Regions from separate parts of the Metabacillus sp. 22489 genome, predicted to be linked through region 2. Evidence: a T-box and tRNA genes for the amino acid it is inferred to sense, from the RefSeq annotation. Region 2 holds a T-box; the other holds one or more tRNA genes.
What was found. The T-box of region 2 lies ahead of serS (serine--tRNA ligase). A T-box ahead of a tRNA ligase gene usually reads a tRNA of that ligase, here a tRNA-Ser.
Positions count from the first base shown of each region.

Region 1: it has a tRNA-Ser gene. The T-box ahead of serS (serine--tRNA ligase) is inferred to sense a tRNA for this amino acid. The anticodon was not compared.

Region 1 is NZ_JBQENT010000050.1:118-8,592, reverse strand. Features, by position in the region: gene ACTJJ9_RS22125 (STAS domain-containing protein) at 1-215, shown strand, start outside; gene ACTJJ9_RS22120 (anti-sigma regulatory factor) at 218-619, shown strand; gene ACTJJ9_RS22115 (PP2C family protein-serine/threonine phosphatase) at 630-1,637, shown strand; gene ACTJJ9_RS22110 (anti-sigma factor antagonist) at 1,695-2,027, shown strand; gene rsbW (anti-sigma B factor RsbW) at 2,024-2,506, shown strand; gene sigB (RNA polymerase sigma factor SigB) at 2,472-3,266, shown strand; gene ACTJJ9_RS22095 (PP2C family serine/threonine-protein phosphatase) at 3,263-3,862, shown strand; gene ACTJJ9_RS22090 (Tex family protein) at 4,105-6,240, shown strand; gene cmpA (cortex morphogenetic protein CmpA) at 6,254-6,367, opposite strand; gene ACTJJ9_RS22080 (SprT family protein) at 6,463-6,915, shown strand; tRNA gene ACTJJ9_RS22075 (tRNA-Asn) at 7,046-7,120, shown strand; tRNA gene ACTJJ9_RS22070 (tRNA-Ser) at 7,124-7,214, shown strand; tRNA gene ACTJJ9_RS22065 (tRNA-Glu) at 7,223-7,294, shown strand; tRNA gene ACTJJ9_RS22060 (tRNA-Asp) at 7,381-7,457, shown strand; tRNA gene ACTJJ9_RS22055 (tRNA-Gln) at 7,554-7,628, shown strand; tRNA gene ACTJJ9_RS22050 (tRNA-Lys) at 7,820-7,895, shown strand; tRNA gene ACTJJ9_RS22045 (tRNA-Leu) at 7,908-7,993, shown strand; tRNA gene ACTJJ9_RS22040 (tRNA-Leu) at 8,005-8,090, shown strand; tRNA gene ACTJJ9_RS22035 (tRNA-Arg) at 8,168-8,244, shown strand; tRNA gene ACTJJ9_RS22030 (tRNA-Pro) at 8,251-8,327, shown strand; tRNA gene ACTJJ9_RS22025 (tRNA-Gly) at 8,346-8,419, shown strand.
Region 2 is NZ_JBQENT010000069.1:9,023-15,827, reverse strand. Features, by position in the region: gene ACTJJ9_RS24745 (YaaC family protein) at 1-376, opposite strand, end outside; gene guaB (IMP dehydrogenase) at 497-1,960, shown strand; gene ACTJJ9_RS24735 (D-alanyl-D-alanine carboxypeptidase family protein) at 2,205-3,548, shown strand; gene pdxS (pyridoxal 5'-phosphate synthase lyase subunit PdxS) at 3,744-4,631, shown strand; gene pdxT (pyridoxal 5'-phosphate synthase glutaminase subunit PdxT) at 4,650-5,225, shown strand; T-box leader at 5,288-5,507, shown strand; gene serS (serine--tRNA ligase) at 5,558-6,805, shown strand, end outside.

The DNA.
Region 1 (8,475 bases), on a different contig from region 2:
TAACTTCACTAGATGTCATTGACTCCTTTATTGCGAAAGTACTTGGGGATGTAATAAATATGTCAAAATTAATGGGAGCAAAGGTTGTGTTAACGGGGATACAGCCTGCTGTAGCAATCACTTTAATTGAACTTGGGATTCAGCTAGAGGGAGTGCAAACAGCTTTAGATTTAGAAAAAGGCCTCGAAACATTACGGCGGGAGTTGGGGGAGTAAGCATGGAGAACCAATCCTGTGTGAAGATTACCACTGAGTGGGATATTGTGGCGGCACGTCAATTAGGACGTAGCGCAGCAAAAGAGATCGGTTTCGGTCCGGTAGATCAAGCAAGAATTACAACAGCGATATCAGAACTAGCCCGTAATATTTACTTATATGCAGGACGTGGTGAAATACAAATTGAACTTATTGAGCAAAATGGCAAAAAAGGATTAAAGATAATCGCGGATGATAAAGGTCCTGGAATACAAGATATTCGCCAAGTTATGGAGGATGGTTATTCGACATCAGGTGGGTTAGGTGCTGGGTTACCTGGTGTTAAGCGCTTAATGGATAATTTTGATATTAATTCCGAGGTTGGAATTGGTACAACGATTCATGCGGTGAAATGGTTACGGTAGGAGGGGTTGAATGGATTTTAGACATTTTTTAGAGGAAAAGTATGTAAGTCTTTTAAGAAATTACATAAATAATCAAACGGAAACAGCTTTGTATCAGGGACAAAAGTTTAGTAGAAAATCGATTGAGCACCAAGTACCCCCTGAGGAAATTATTAGTACACATCGTAAAGCTCTTCAGGAATTATATCCGCAAATCCAGAGTGAAGTCCTCACCTCTTTGGACTTTTTACTAGAGGTCATGATGGGGTATGGCTTAGCTTATCAAGAGCATCAAAGTTTACGAGATCAACAATTAGAAATTAAGTCAGAAATTCAAATCGCCGCAAATGTTCAACGTTCCTTATTAGAAACATCTATACCACATGTAGATTCATTAGATATAGGAGTTATAAGTGTTCCTGCCAAGCAGATGAATGGAGATTTTCATCACTTTGTACAGGATGATGAGGCAATTAGTGTTGCAGTAGCTGATGTGATTGGGAAAGGGATTCCTGCGGCACTTTGTATGTCGATGATTAAGTATGCGATGGATAGCTTGCCAGAATCACGAAAAAGCCCAAATCAGGTTTTAGAAAATTTAAATAGAGTTGTTGAGAGAAATGTAGACCCAAGCATGTTTATTACGATGTTTTATGGAATGTATAACATTGAAAAACATATTTTTACATATGCATCTGCTGGCCATGAGCCTGGCTTTTATTATTTCGCAGAGAAGGATACATTTGAGGATTTAAACTCAAAAGGACTTGTTTTAGGTGTAAATAAACAAGTAACGTATGAGCGGTATGAAAGACAAATTGAAGTGGGAGATATGATTGTATTATTGACTGATGGAGTAACTGAATTAAGAACGGAAAGTGGTTTTGTTGAAAGGTCGTTTATCACCAGCTTAATACAAAAATATAAACATTATTCTTCGCAGAAATTAGTGGAAAAAATATTTAAACATTTTGAAAAGATGCAGGACTTTCAATTAAGGGATGACTTTACTTTAATAATACTAAGAAGAGTGGTTTAATCTACCCGTTTTTCGGGTATGGAAAGGATACAAAAGCTCTTTCTGAGGTGAAGAAGGATGGACATAAAAATTGAAATTACGAATAATAGTGATGAAACGAATATATCGATTACAGGTGAAATTGATGTATATACAGCTCCAAAATTGAGGGAGTCAATTTTCCCGCTTGCACAAATGCCGAATCCTTCTATTGTTGTAAGTCTTGCAAATGTTTCTTATATGGATAGTACAGGATTAGGAGTGTTTATCGGTTTGTTAAAAATGGTTAGAAAAAATGAAGGTCAGCTCAGACTAATTGAGCTGTCAGAACGATTGGTACGCTTATTTAGAATAACAGGCTTAAATGACATCATTGATATATCTTCTAAATCAAAGGGTGGAGTACAATGAATCAATTAGTGGATTATATAGAAATGAAGATTCCCGCAAAGCCAGAGTATGTAGGAATTATACGATTAACTCTTTCAGGAATTGCCAGTAGAATGGGATATTCATATGATGAAATTGAGGATTTAAAAATTGCCACTAGTGAAGCGTGTACAAACGCAGTACAGCATGCCTACAAACATGATGAGGGTGGAGATATTGTTGTAGGGTTTGGCCTTTATGAAGATCGCCTGGAGGTAATCATTGCAGACGATGGTAACAGCTTTGATTTTGAACAAGTGAAAAGTGAACTCGGCCCCTTTTCTGCTTCAAGTCCTATAGATCAGCTGCCTGAAGGTGGATTAGGTCTGTATTTGATGGAAACGCTTATGGATGAAGTCCGTATCCTTGATAAATCAGGTGTTACAGTCTTCATGATTAAGTATTTAAGTGAGGGGCGAATCAAACATGGCGCAACCATCTCAAACTTCGAAGCTAACTAAAGAGGATATAAATAAGCTCATCTTACAATTTCAACAGAATGAAGAAGAAATGGCTCAAACTGTTCTTGTTGAATACTATTCGGGCTTAGTCGATACGTTAGCGAAAAAGTATTCTAAAGGGAAAGGGTTCCATGAAGACTTAAAGCAAGTGGGGATTATTGGATTGCTAGGGGCGATTCGGAGGTATGATCCTTCTATTGGAAAGCCATTTGAGGCTTTTGCGATTCCAACGATTATCGGAGAAATAAAACGATTTCTTAGAGATAAAACATGGAGTGTCCATGTGCCAAGACGGATCAAGGAATTAGGACCGAAAATGAAAGCCGCGGTTGATGCTTTAACAAATGAAAAGCAACGCTCTCCTAGAGTCGAAGAGATAGCAGAGTATTTGGATGTTACAGAAGAAGAAGTGTTAGAAACGATGGAAATGAGTAAAAGTTATCATGCTTTATCTGTTGATCATCCAATCGATGCTGATGCCGAAGGAAGTACGGTGACAATTCTTGATATAGTAGGTGCGGAAGATCAAGGCTATGAAAAGGTAAATCAAAGGCTCATGTTAGAAAGTGTTCTTCATGTTTTAACAGAACGTGAAAAGGAAATTATTGATTATACGTTTATTATGAATAAAAGCCAAAAGGAGACGGGCAAAAAGCTGGGGATTTCGCAAATGCATGTTTCGCGGATACAGAGGAGGGCTATCCAAAAATTGAAAGAAGCGATCGATGGAGATTTGTTTAACTCGGAGATGGAAAAATGATAATTCAGGAGTCAAATAGTTTTGTTCGGACGTTAGCATATCAAATACCTAAACAAGGAAAGGATTGCTGTGGGGATAGTTTTTTTCTAAAGGCAACAGATGAATATTTGATTTGTGCATTGGCTGACGGACTAGGAAGTGGTGAACGTGCAAATGAGTCATCCTCTGCGATAAGTACGTTAGTTGAAGAGAAACATGATGAAAAAGTTGAAGTGTTAATTGAGCTATGTAATAAGGAATTAAAAAATAAACGTGGCGCAACAGTTTCTATATTAAAGATAGAATTCCAGACAAAGCAGTTCACATATAGCTCAGTAGGTAATATTCGCTTTGTTTTTTCTTTGCCCTCAGGCTCATATATTTATCCGATACCGATTTTAGGATATTTATCAGGGAAACCCCAGAAATATCGCACTCAAACGTATTCCTATGAACAAGGGTCTAAATTTATCATTTATACAGATGGTCTTGTATTACCTGCTGTTAAAGCATTGTTAGAAAAAAGCCATTCTGTTGAGGAATTATCACAATCCTTGAAACAGTATACAAACAATCGTAATGATGATTTAACCTATATAGTCGGTCAACTATTTTAGTATTAGGTATTAGGAATGGTTGAACGGCTTTTATTTTTATTTAATCGTAGCTCTTAGCAGCAGATTAGCGAATTATCCTCTCTAAGTGCTTAGGTGGAATGAAAGGTAAGGAGCAAATTTTTGGCTTTAGGCTTACTAAGTCCACTGTTTTCCTTTGTTTGGAAAACGAATTTAAGATAAAATGATATGAGAATGCTGAAATATATTGGAGGCTTATGATGATCGATAAACAGGATTATATCATGCAACATATTAGTAAAGAGCTTTCTATAAATGTAAAACAAATAGCGAATGTTATATCGTTATTAGAGGAAGGGAATACAGTTCCGTTTATAGCTAGATATCGGAAAGAGCAAACTGGTGCACTTGATGAGGTGCAAATTCGCGATATTTCAGAAAAGTGGACATACATACAGAATTTAGAGAACCGTAAAGAGGAAGTCCTTCGCTTAATAGAAGAACAAGGAAAACTAACAGAACAGCTTGCTGCAGAAATAAAAAGCGCAATGAAGCTTCAACAAGTTGAAGATTTATATCGACCATACAAACAAAAAAGACGTACTAAAGCAACGGTTGCAAAGGAAAAGGGATTAGAACCGCTTGCTAAGTGGATTTTACAATTGCCAACTGAAGGAGATGTTTTTGATAAGGCAAAGGAATTTATAAATGAAGAAAAAGAGGTTCACACGGCTGAAGAGGCAATACAAGGTGCAAAGGACATTATTGCTGAGCAAATTTCTGATGAGCCAAAGTACCGTCAATGGATTCGCGATGTGACATTTAGAAAAGGGAAAATAGCTTCTGTCGTAAAAGATGAAGAGAAAGACGAGAAAAATGTTTACGAAATGTATTACGAATATGAAGAGCCTATCTTAAAAATTGTTCCGCATCGTGTGCTTGCGATAAATCGTGGTGAGAAGGAAGAAATTCTTCGCGTATCAATAATGCCACCTTATGAGCAAATCGTAGAATATCTTCAGAAGCAGGAACTGAATAAAGCGACGATAGTGAGGGATCTTATCGTTGAAACAATTGAAGATGCGTATAAAAGGTTAATTCAGCCTTCAATTGAAAGAGAAATACGAAAAGAGTTATCTGAAAAAGCAGAGGACCGTGCCATTCATATTTTCTCTGAAAATCTAAGAAATCTATTATTACAGCCGCCTTTAAAAGGAAAAATGGTATTAGGTGTAGACCCTGCATATCGGACAGGCTGTAAATTAGCAGTAGTTGACCAAACGGGGAAAATGCTACATATCGGTGTTGTATATCCACATCCGCCAGTAAATAAAACAGAACAAGCAAAGACTACTGTCATAGAGATTCTTAAAAAATATAATATTGAAGTAATAGCAATCGGAAATGGAACAGCGTCAAGAGAAACAGAACAATTTATCTCTGATATTTTAAAAGATAGCAAAAGTGAAGCCTCATATTTAATTGTTAACGAGGCAGGTGCAAGTGTATATTCAGCATCTGATTTAGCGAGAGAGGAATTCCCTGACCTTCAAGTAGAGGAACGAAGTGCAGTTTCTATTGCGCGAAGATTGCAGGATCCTTTAGCAGAGCTAGTGAAAATTGACCCGAAATCAGTTGGAGTTGGCCAATATCAACATGATGTTTCTCAAAAGAAGCTAAATGAATCATTAACATTTGTTGTTGAGACTGTAGTTAACCAAGTTGGAGTTAACGTCAATACCGCATCGTCTTCATTGCTACAATATGTTGCTGGCCTTAGTAAATCGGTAGCAAATAATATTGTAAAAAGAAGAGAAGAGCTTGGTGGGTTCTCCAATCGTAAGCAATTAAAGGACATACCAAGACTAGGTGCAAAAACATACGAACAGTGTATAGGTTTCTTAAGGGTGTTAGAAGGTGATCAACCTTTAGATCGTACAAGTATCCATCCTGAGCATTACAATGAGGTGAAGAAACTACTAAAGCAACTTGGTGTAACAGAGTCAGATTTAGGTAGTGATAAATTAAAGGAACAAGTAAAAAACCTGAATTTAAAAGAAACCTCATCAATACTTGAAATTGGTGAATTAACTTTAAAAGATATATGTGATGCGCTTATTCGTCCTGAAAGAGATCCGCGCGATGATGTTCCTAAGCCGCTATTAAAGAAGGATGTTCTGAAGCTGGAGGACCTTAAGGAAGGTATGGAGCTCCAAGGAACGGTACGTAATGTTGTAGATTTTGGAGCATTTATTGATGTCGGAGTAAAACAGGACGGACTTGTTCATATATCAAAGTTAAGTAATAGCTTTGTTAAACATCCACTAGATATCGTATCTGTTGGTGATGTTGTAACGGTATGGGTAGATAGCGTTGATTTTAAAAAAGGAAGAGTAGCATTAACAATGGTAAAAGAATAAAAAGAAACACTGCCTACGAGCAGTGTTTTTCTCTATAGAAAAACCAACACTGATTAAGTAATCTGATTTGATATCGATTTTTTTCTAAGAAAGCACGTCGCATTTGGCTTTGTAACCATGATGGCATTGCTCATACCTCCTTATCCATTATAATGGAGTATGGGTGTTTATAATGTATGCATAAGACTAGGTTGATGTTACTAAAAAAGTGAGGAAATAATTTTGGATGATAAAAAGCTGCAACAACTAGTTGAGGAAATTTCATTAAGGTTTTTTAATAAAAAATTTACCCACAAAGCAACATTCAATAAAAGACTTAGAACTACTGGTGGACGTTACATATTGAATACCCACAACATAGATATTAATCCGAAATATTTAGAAGAGCACGGACTTGATGAAGTGATAGGTATTATTAAACATGAGCTCTGTCATTATCATCTTCATATAGAAGGAAAAGGATATAAGCATCGTGACAACGATTTTAGAGATTTGTTAAAGAAGGTTGGTGCACCAAGATTTTGTACACCTTTAAAATCCGAACCCAAAAGCGTGAGAAAAATCCTTAAATATCAATGTAAAAGCTGTCAGCAAATATTTAATCGGAAGAAAAAAGTGGATACGACTAAATATGTATGCGGGAAATGTGGTGGGAAAATCTATCTGATGAAATAGGGTTGACGAAAGAGGTAAAGCTATGATAAATTATAAAAGCCGTCGCTGATGGCATGTAATTGAATAAAAAATAGATAGTATTGACATGATAAGTGATACTAACTATAATAAAAGAAGTCTTTTATATTGTTCCGCAGTAGCTCAGTGGTAGAGCTATCGGCTGTTAACCGATCGGTCGTAGGTTCGAGTCCTACCTGCGGAGCCATATGGGGAAGTACTCAAGTGGCTGAAGAGGCGCCCCTGCTAAGGGTGTAGGTCGTGTAAGCGGCGCGAGGGTTCAAATCCCTCCTTCTCCGCCATACGTTATGGCCCGTTGGTCAAGCGGTTAAGACACCGCCCTTTCACGGCGGTAACACGGGTTCGAATCCCGTACGGGTCATTTTTAATATGTGGAATCTAATAGGAAGTGGACATATCTTATTTCCATGATTCGTCCACCTCCTATTTATTTCTTTGATTTCGTTTGGTCCGGTAGTTCAGTTGGTTAGAATGCCTGCCTGTCACGCAGGAGGTCGCGGGTTCGAGTCCCGTCCGGACCGCCATTTTACTTTTTGGCAATAATTACAACTTGAAGTTGTAGTTGAGACGTGGTATTATATAATTCTTGTTGTTTAATTTACTCAAAACATAATATTCGATGGGCTATAGCCAAGTGGTAAGGCAACGGACTTTGACTCCGTCACTCGTTGGTTCGAATCCAGCTAGCCCAGCCATTTTTATTTTTTCTTTAAAATACTATATTTCATTATTGTAATGAGCCATTAGCTCAGTTGGTAGAGCACGTTCGAATAAGCTACAAAGCGAAACATCAGCGCGCAAATCGAGCTTCTACTTGAATAATCATACTGAGATTTGGGCGTCAGATACAAGTCGTGTAAAGAATAGTAATACTCATTGATAAAATGAGCCATTAGCTCAGTTGGTAGAGCATCTGACTTTTAATCAGAGGGTCGAAGGTTCGAGTCCTTCATGGCTCACCATTTACACACCGTGCGGGTGTGGCGGAATTGGCAGACGCGCTAGACTTAGGATCTAGTGTCCTTGTGACGTGGGGGTTCAAGTCCCTTCACCCGCACCATTGATTCGTTCGCGGTCGTGGCGGAATGGCAGACGCGCTAGGTTGAGGGCCTAGTGGGGGCAACCCCGTGGAGGTTCAAGTCCTCTCGGCCGCACCAAAATAAATCAAAAAAGTTCTTGACTTTACGTATTGCACTTGATATAATATTCTAGTCGCTTTAAAACAATATAAGTTGCGCCCGTAGCTCAATTGGATAGAGCGTTTGACTACGGATCAAAAGGTTAGGGGTTCGACTCCTCTCGGGCGCGCCATAATAACGGGAAGTAGCTCAGCTTGGTAGAGCACTTGGTTTGGGACCAAGGGGTCGCAGGTTCGAATCCTGTCTTCCCGACCAGCGGAGTTATAATTTAATGCGGGTGTAGTTTAGTGGTAAAACCTCAGCCTTCCAAGCTGATGATGAGGGTTCGATTCCCTTCACCCGCTCCAATGATCTTTGAAAACTAAACAAAACCAAGCGTGCCAACGTTAATTTCGATTAACAC
Region 2 (6,805 bases):
ATAATCCATTACGTTGAACTTTTACCTCATCATTTAAAAACAAATAGTGCTGCTTTTTACGTTTCCTACTAGAAACACCATGTGAAAGCACGGTTGAGCTTGATGGGTATTCTGGGTCAAGTATTAATAAACAAGCTTTAATTAATTGGGACAAACCATAGAATAGCAACATAGGTTGTATCGCTTGGGGAGATTGATTCGCCTGCATAAAGAAATTTTCACCGTGCTTAAGAAAATAAACAAATCTGTAACAGTTATCATATGAAAGTTGATTTGAATTGTTTATGTGTAAATGTTGGTAAATGTTGTCTAGCCTTTTTTGAATCGTTTGTGTTGATTGATATGATAGTAAGCGTTCCCAATATTGTTGTGTCATGAATTTACACTCCATTTAATAATATTCTAAATATTTAAATTCTTTTCTCCTTCCTTGACAGTCGTGTTTACTGTTGTTAATCTACTAATAATATTTTGCCGAAAAAAGGGGGATTTACTTATGTGGGAACAAAAATTTTCTAAAGAAGGTTTAACTTTTGATGATGTATTATTGGTACCAGCAAAATCTGAAATATTACCTAGGGATGTAGATTTAAGTGTACAGCTTACCCCTACCTTAAAATTGAATATTCCAATTATTAGTGCGGGTATGGATACTGTAACTGAAGCAGAGCTTGCTATTGCGATAGCGAGACAAGGTGGTCTTGGTGTAATCCATAAAAATATGTCCATTGAGCAACAGGCTGAGCAGGTAGATAAAGTCAAACGTTCTGAACGAGGAGTAATTACTGATCCCTTTTACTTAACTCCAGAACATCAAGTTTATGACGCTGAACATTTAATGGGGAAATATCGTATTTCTGGTGTTCCTATTGTAAACAACCCTGAAGAACAGAAGTTAGTTGGTATTATTACTAACCGTGATATGCGATTCATTCAAGATTTTTCAATTAAAATTAGTGATGTGATGACAAAGGATAATCTTGTCACAGCAGGAGTAAATACAACTTTGAAAGATGCAGAAAGTATCCTTCAAAAGCATAAAATTGAAAAATTACCTCTTGTCGATGAAACTGGTGCTTTAAAAGGATTAATTACAATTAAAGATATTGAAAAAGTCATTGAATTTCCAAATTCAGCTAAGGATGCACATGGTCGACTTATTGTTGCAGCAGCTGTTGGTGTAACTGCTGACACAATGGTACGAGTAGAAAAGCTAGTTGAGAAAAATGTTGATGCAATCGTTGTTGATACAGCACATGGACATTCAAAAGGCGTTTTAGAGACAGTGAAAAAAATACGTACTGAATACCCAAATTTAAATATTATCGCAGGAAACGTTGCAACTGCTGAAGCAACAAAGGCACTTATTGAAGCAGGTGCCAATGTTGTAAAGGTTGGAATAGGGCCTGGTTCTATTTGTACAACAAGGGTTGTAGCTGGTGTTGGTGTTCCGCAAATTACAGCTGTTTATGATTGTGCTACAGAAGCTAGAAAACACGGAATTGCAATCATTGCAGATGGAGGAATTAAGTACTCAGGTGATATGGTAAAAGCACTTGCAGCAGGCGGCCATGCAGTAATGCTTGGAAGCTTATTGGCAGGTACTTCCGAAAGTCCAGGAGAGACAGAAATTTATCAAGGTAGACGTTTTAAAGTATACCGTGGAATGGGTTCAATCGCTGCAATGGAAAAAGGAAGTAAGGATCGTTATTTCCAAGAGGATAATAAGAAATTTGTTCCAGAGGGTATTGAAGGAAGAACACCATATAAAGGACCGTTATCTGAAACGATTTACCAATTAGTTGGCGGTATCCGTTCAGGAATGGGCTACTGTGGTACTAAAAATCTTCAAGAATTAAGAGAAAATACTCAGTTTATCCGAATGACTGGTGCAGGCTTAAAAGAAAGTCACCCACATGATGTTCAAATTACGAAAGAAGCTCCAAACTATTCATTATAAAAGGAAATAAGTGAGACGTTCGTCTCACTTATTTTTTTAGTTAAAAGCAAATATGATAAAAATGACAGAATTATAACAATTGACAGAGTGTTGCACACTGTCTATTTTTTTTACTCTATATATGTTAAAATCGATCATGTTGTTTCTAAAACGTAAAGAGAATCAAAATGAATAGTTTACCCAATTTCATTAAAAATAATGAGATATTTATATATAAATAAAAATTAAATTAGGAGGCACTAAATTGAACAATAAACGTACTAAATTTATCGTTTTTCTCTTTTTGTTCACATTAATTGTTACGGCTATTTCTCCACTTAGAACTGCAAGTGCTGCAGAAAATTCAATTGATGTTAATGCTAGCTCAGCAATCATTATTGAGGAAAGTACAGGAACAATCCTTTATGGTAAAAATATTGATGAGAAATTACCAGTTGCTAGTATGGCAAAGGTAATGACAGAGTATTTAGTATTAGAGGCTGTAAAAGAGGGACGAATTAAGTGGGAGCAAACATATACACCAAGTGAGTATGTATATAAAATTTCTCAAAACAAAGAGTATTCAAATGTCCCATTAAGACAGGATGGTTCATATACTGTTAAAGAATTATATGAAGCGATGGCTATCTATTCAGCAAATGGAGCAGCTATTGGATTAGCTGAAATTATTTCAGGAACAGAAACAAATTTCATTAAGCTTATGAATGAGAAAGCAAAAGAGCTTGGCTTAACGAATTATGAATTTGTTAATGCAACTGGATTAGAAAATGGAGACCTAATGGGAATGCACCCAGAAGGTACAAGCCCAGATGCTGAAAACAAATTATCAGCACGTGATATGGCATTATTATCACAAAAGCTTATTCAGGATTTTCCGGAAGTTATAGAAACAGCTAGTATTGCGAAAAAGACCTTTAAAGAGGGAACTGAAATGTTGAACTGGAACTGGATGTTACCAGATTCAACCATTAAAGGTTATGAATATGAAGGGGTAGATGGATTAAAAACAGGTTCTACTAATAAAGCTGGTTCATGTTTTACGGCAACAGCAACAAAAAATGGAATGCGTGTAGTAGCGGTTGTAATGAATGCAAAGGGTGAGAACTTACATTCAGCGAGATTTTTAGAAATGGAAAAAATGTTAAATTATGGATTTAATAATTTTGCTGTAAAAGAAATCTTTCCAGCAAAATATCAAGTTGAAAAGCAATCAAGTTTACCAGTAGTAAAAGGTAAGGAAAAAAGCGTATCAATTCAAACAAAGGATCCATTAACATTAGTAATCCGAAATGGTGATGAAAAGGCATATAAAGCCAAATTTAATATTAATAAAGATAAATTAACAAAAAACGGTGAACTGACTGCTCCTTTGAAAAAGGGTGAAACGGTTGGAACCATGACTGTTAGTTATACAGGAAATGGTGAAGCATTAAGTTTTATTCAAGAAGGAAAACAACCGCAAGTTGATGTTGTTACAGAGGTTGCGGTTGAAAAAGCAAATTGGTTTGTTCTATCTATGAGAGCTGTTGGAAGCTTTTTTAGTGGTTTATGGGGAACAATAACAGATACAGTAAAAGGTTGGTTCTAAGAGAAGGCTCCTAATGAAGGGAGCCTTTTTACTATATTTCTTTTAAATAATCTATTATTTTTGAATTGTTTTACTAATTCTCGTTATTTTGATAGGATTTTTATAAAAGTTAGGATAAAATATAGCGTAGATGAATTTTATAAATCTCTATTACAAATCCTATTTAAAGGAAATTACATAAGGGGGACAAACAGAATGAGTAATACAACTGGTACTGATCGCGTAAAACGTGGTATGGCTGAAATGCAAAAAGGCGGCGTTATTATGGACGTTGTGAACGCTGAGCAGGCGAAAATTGCAGAGGAGGCAGGTGCTGTAGCCGTAATGGCATTAGAACGTGTCCCTGCTGATATTAGAGCTGCTGGTGGCGTTGCTAGAATGGCTGATCCGACAATTGTTGAGGAAGTAATGAATGCAGTATCTATTCCAGTAATGGCAAAAGCACGTATTGGGCATATTGTTGAAGCGCGTGTTCTTGAAGCGATGGGAGTAGATTATATTGACGAAAGTGAAGTATTAACTCCAGCTGATGAGGAATTTCATCTATTGAAAAGTGATTTCACTGTACCATTTGTTTGTGGTTGCCGTGATTTAGGTGAAGCAACTCGTCGTATCGCAGAAGGTGCTTCGATGCTACGTACAAAAGGTGAGCCAGGCACAGGAAACATTGTTGAGGCTGTACGTCATATGCGTAAAGTAAATGCGCAAATCCGAAAAGTAGTCGCAATGAGTGAAGATGAATTAATGACTGAAGCTAAAAATCTTGGAGCACCATTTGAATTGCTTCTTCAAATTAAAAAAGAAGGCAAACTGCCAGTTGTTAACTTTGCAGCAGGTGGCGTTGCAACTCCTGCAGACGCTGCATTAATGATGCAATTAGGCGCAGATGGGGTATTTGTAGGTTCTGGTATTTTTAAATCAGAGAACCCAGCAAAATTTGCTCGTTCAATCGTTGAAGCAACTACACATTACCAAGACTATGAATTAATCGCTAAGCTTTCAAAAGGACTTGGATCTGCTATGCAAGGTATTGAAATTTCAAGCCTATTACCAGAGCATAGAATGCAAGAGCGTGGATGGTAATTAAAAGGAGTTTTATTCATGTTAAAAATAGGTGTTTTAGGTTTACAAGGGGCTGTTAGGGAGCATATCCAGTCAATTGAAGCATGTGGTGCTGAAGGGATTGTCATCAAACAAGTGAATCAGCTTGAAGAAGTAGATGGCTTAATCATTCCCGGTGGAGAGAGTACGACAATGCGTCGGTTAATTGATAAATACGATTTTATGGACCCATTAAAAGAATTTGCAGCTGCAGGAAAGCCGATGTTTGGTACATGTGCAGGCTTAATTTTACTTGCAAAAAATCTCGTTGGGTATAATGAATCCCATTTGGGCTTGCTTGATGTAACAGTTGAACGCAATTCCTTTGGACGCCAAAAGGACAGTTTTGAGGCTGAGCTGACAATAACCGGTGTTGGTGAGAATTTTGTAGGAGTATTTATTCGAGCTCCACATATTGTGGAAGTAGGAGAAGATGTTGAAATTCTATCGAAACATAATGGACGAATTGTTGCGGCGCGCCAGGGGCAATTTTTAGGATGTTCTTTCCATCCAGAATTAACAGATGATCACCGTATGACACAATTATTTATTAATATGGTGAAAGAATCCAAATAAATGTATAAAATTGTTGCGTGTGCTACACACTTGTAGTAAGTTATGATTACGATAGTAAATATGTTAACGTGATGATAGGAACTAGTAGCAGGATGTTCTATCTTAAGAGAGCTGATGGTCGGTGTGAATCAGTGATAGATGCTTGTGAATCCATCCTTGAATGAAATACTGAACGAGTAAAGCTTTAGTAAGTATTTCCGGTAAAAGGCCGTTATCAAATAAGTGAAAGGTACAATTGTATCTTTAACTAGGGTGGCAACGCGGGTAACTCTCGTCCCTTTTGGGATGGGGGTTTTTTGTATTTTTATCATTATTTTTAAAGGAGAATAGGTATGTTAGATATTAAATATTTACGTAATAACCTTGAGGAAGTAAAAGAAAAGTTATCAAAGCGTGGAGAAGATTTAACTGACTTCGGAAAGTTTGAAGACTTAGATAAGAAAAGAAGAGAATTAATTTCTGAAACTGAAGAATTAAAAAGTAAAAGAAATGATGTTTCTTCTCAAATTGCCCAGCTGAAAAGGGAAAAGAAAGACGCTGATCAATTAATTATTGAGATGAAAGAAGTAGGAGAAAAAATAAAAGGATTAGATGAAGAACTGCGTGAGGTAGAGAAGGAATTAGAGGTTCTATTACTTTCTATCCCTAATATTCCACATGAAAGTGTACCAGTAGGTGATACAGAGGATGATAATGTGGAGGTACGAAAGTGGGGGGAACTTCCTGAGTTTTCATTTGAGCCAAAACCTCATTGGGATATTGCAGATGAATTAGAAATACTAGATTTTGAAAGAGCTGCAAAAGTTACAGGAAGTCGATTTGTTTTTTACAAAGGCTTAGGTGCAAGATTAGAGAGAGCTTTGTTTAATTTTATGCTTGATTTGCATGTCGATGAACACGGATATACAGAGATTTTCCCACCATTCATTGTCAATCGTGATAGTATGACAGGAACTGGACAGCTACCTAAATTTGAAGAGGATGCTTTTAAAATTGCTGGAGAAGATTATTTCTTAGTACCAACTGCAGAGGTTCCTGTAACGAATCTACATCGTGAGGAAATTCTATCAGTAGAACAGTTGCCTATCAAATATGTGGCGTTTAGCACAAACTTCCGCTCAGAGGCAGGATCTGCCGGAAGAGATACGAGAGGTTTAATTCGCCAACATCAATTCAATAAAGTAGAACTAGTTCGTTTTGTAAAACCAGAGGATTCTTATGCTGAGCTTGAGAAGCTAACAGGACACGCTGAAAAGGTCTTGCAATTATTAGAGCTTCCTTATCGTGTTATGAGTATGTGTACAGCTGACCTAGGCTTTACTGCAGCTAAAAAATATGACATAGAGGTATGGATTCCAAGCTATGGTACGTACCGCGAAATTTCTTCATGTAGTAATTTCGAATCATTCCAGGCAAGACGTGCTAATATTCGCTTTAGACGCGATCCGAAGGCGAAGGTTGAACATGTTCATACATTAAATGGATCTGGCTTAGCGATCGGAAGAACAGTAGCAGCTATATTGGAAAATTATCAAGAGGAAGATGGATCTGTGGTGATTCCTAAAGTATTAAGACCTTAC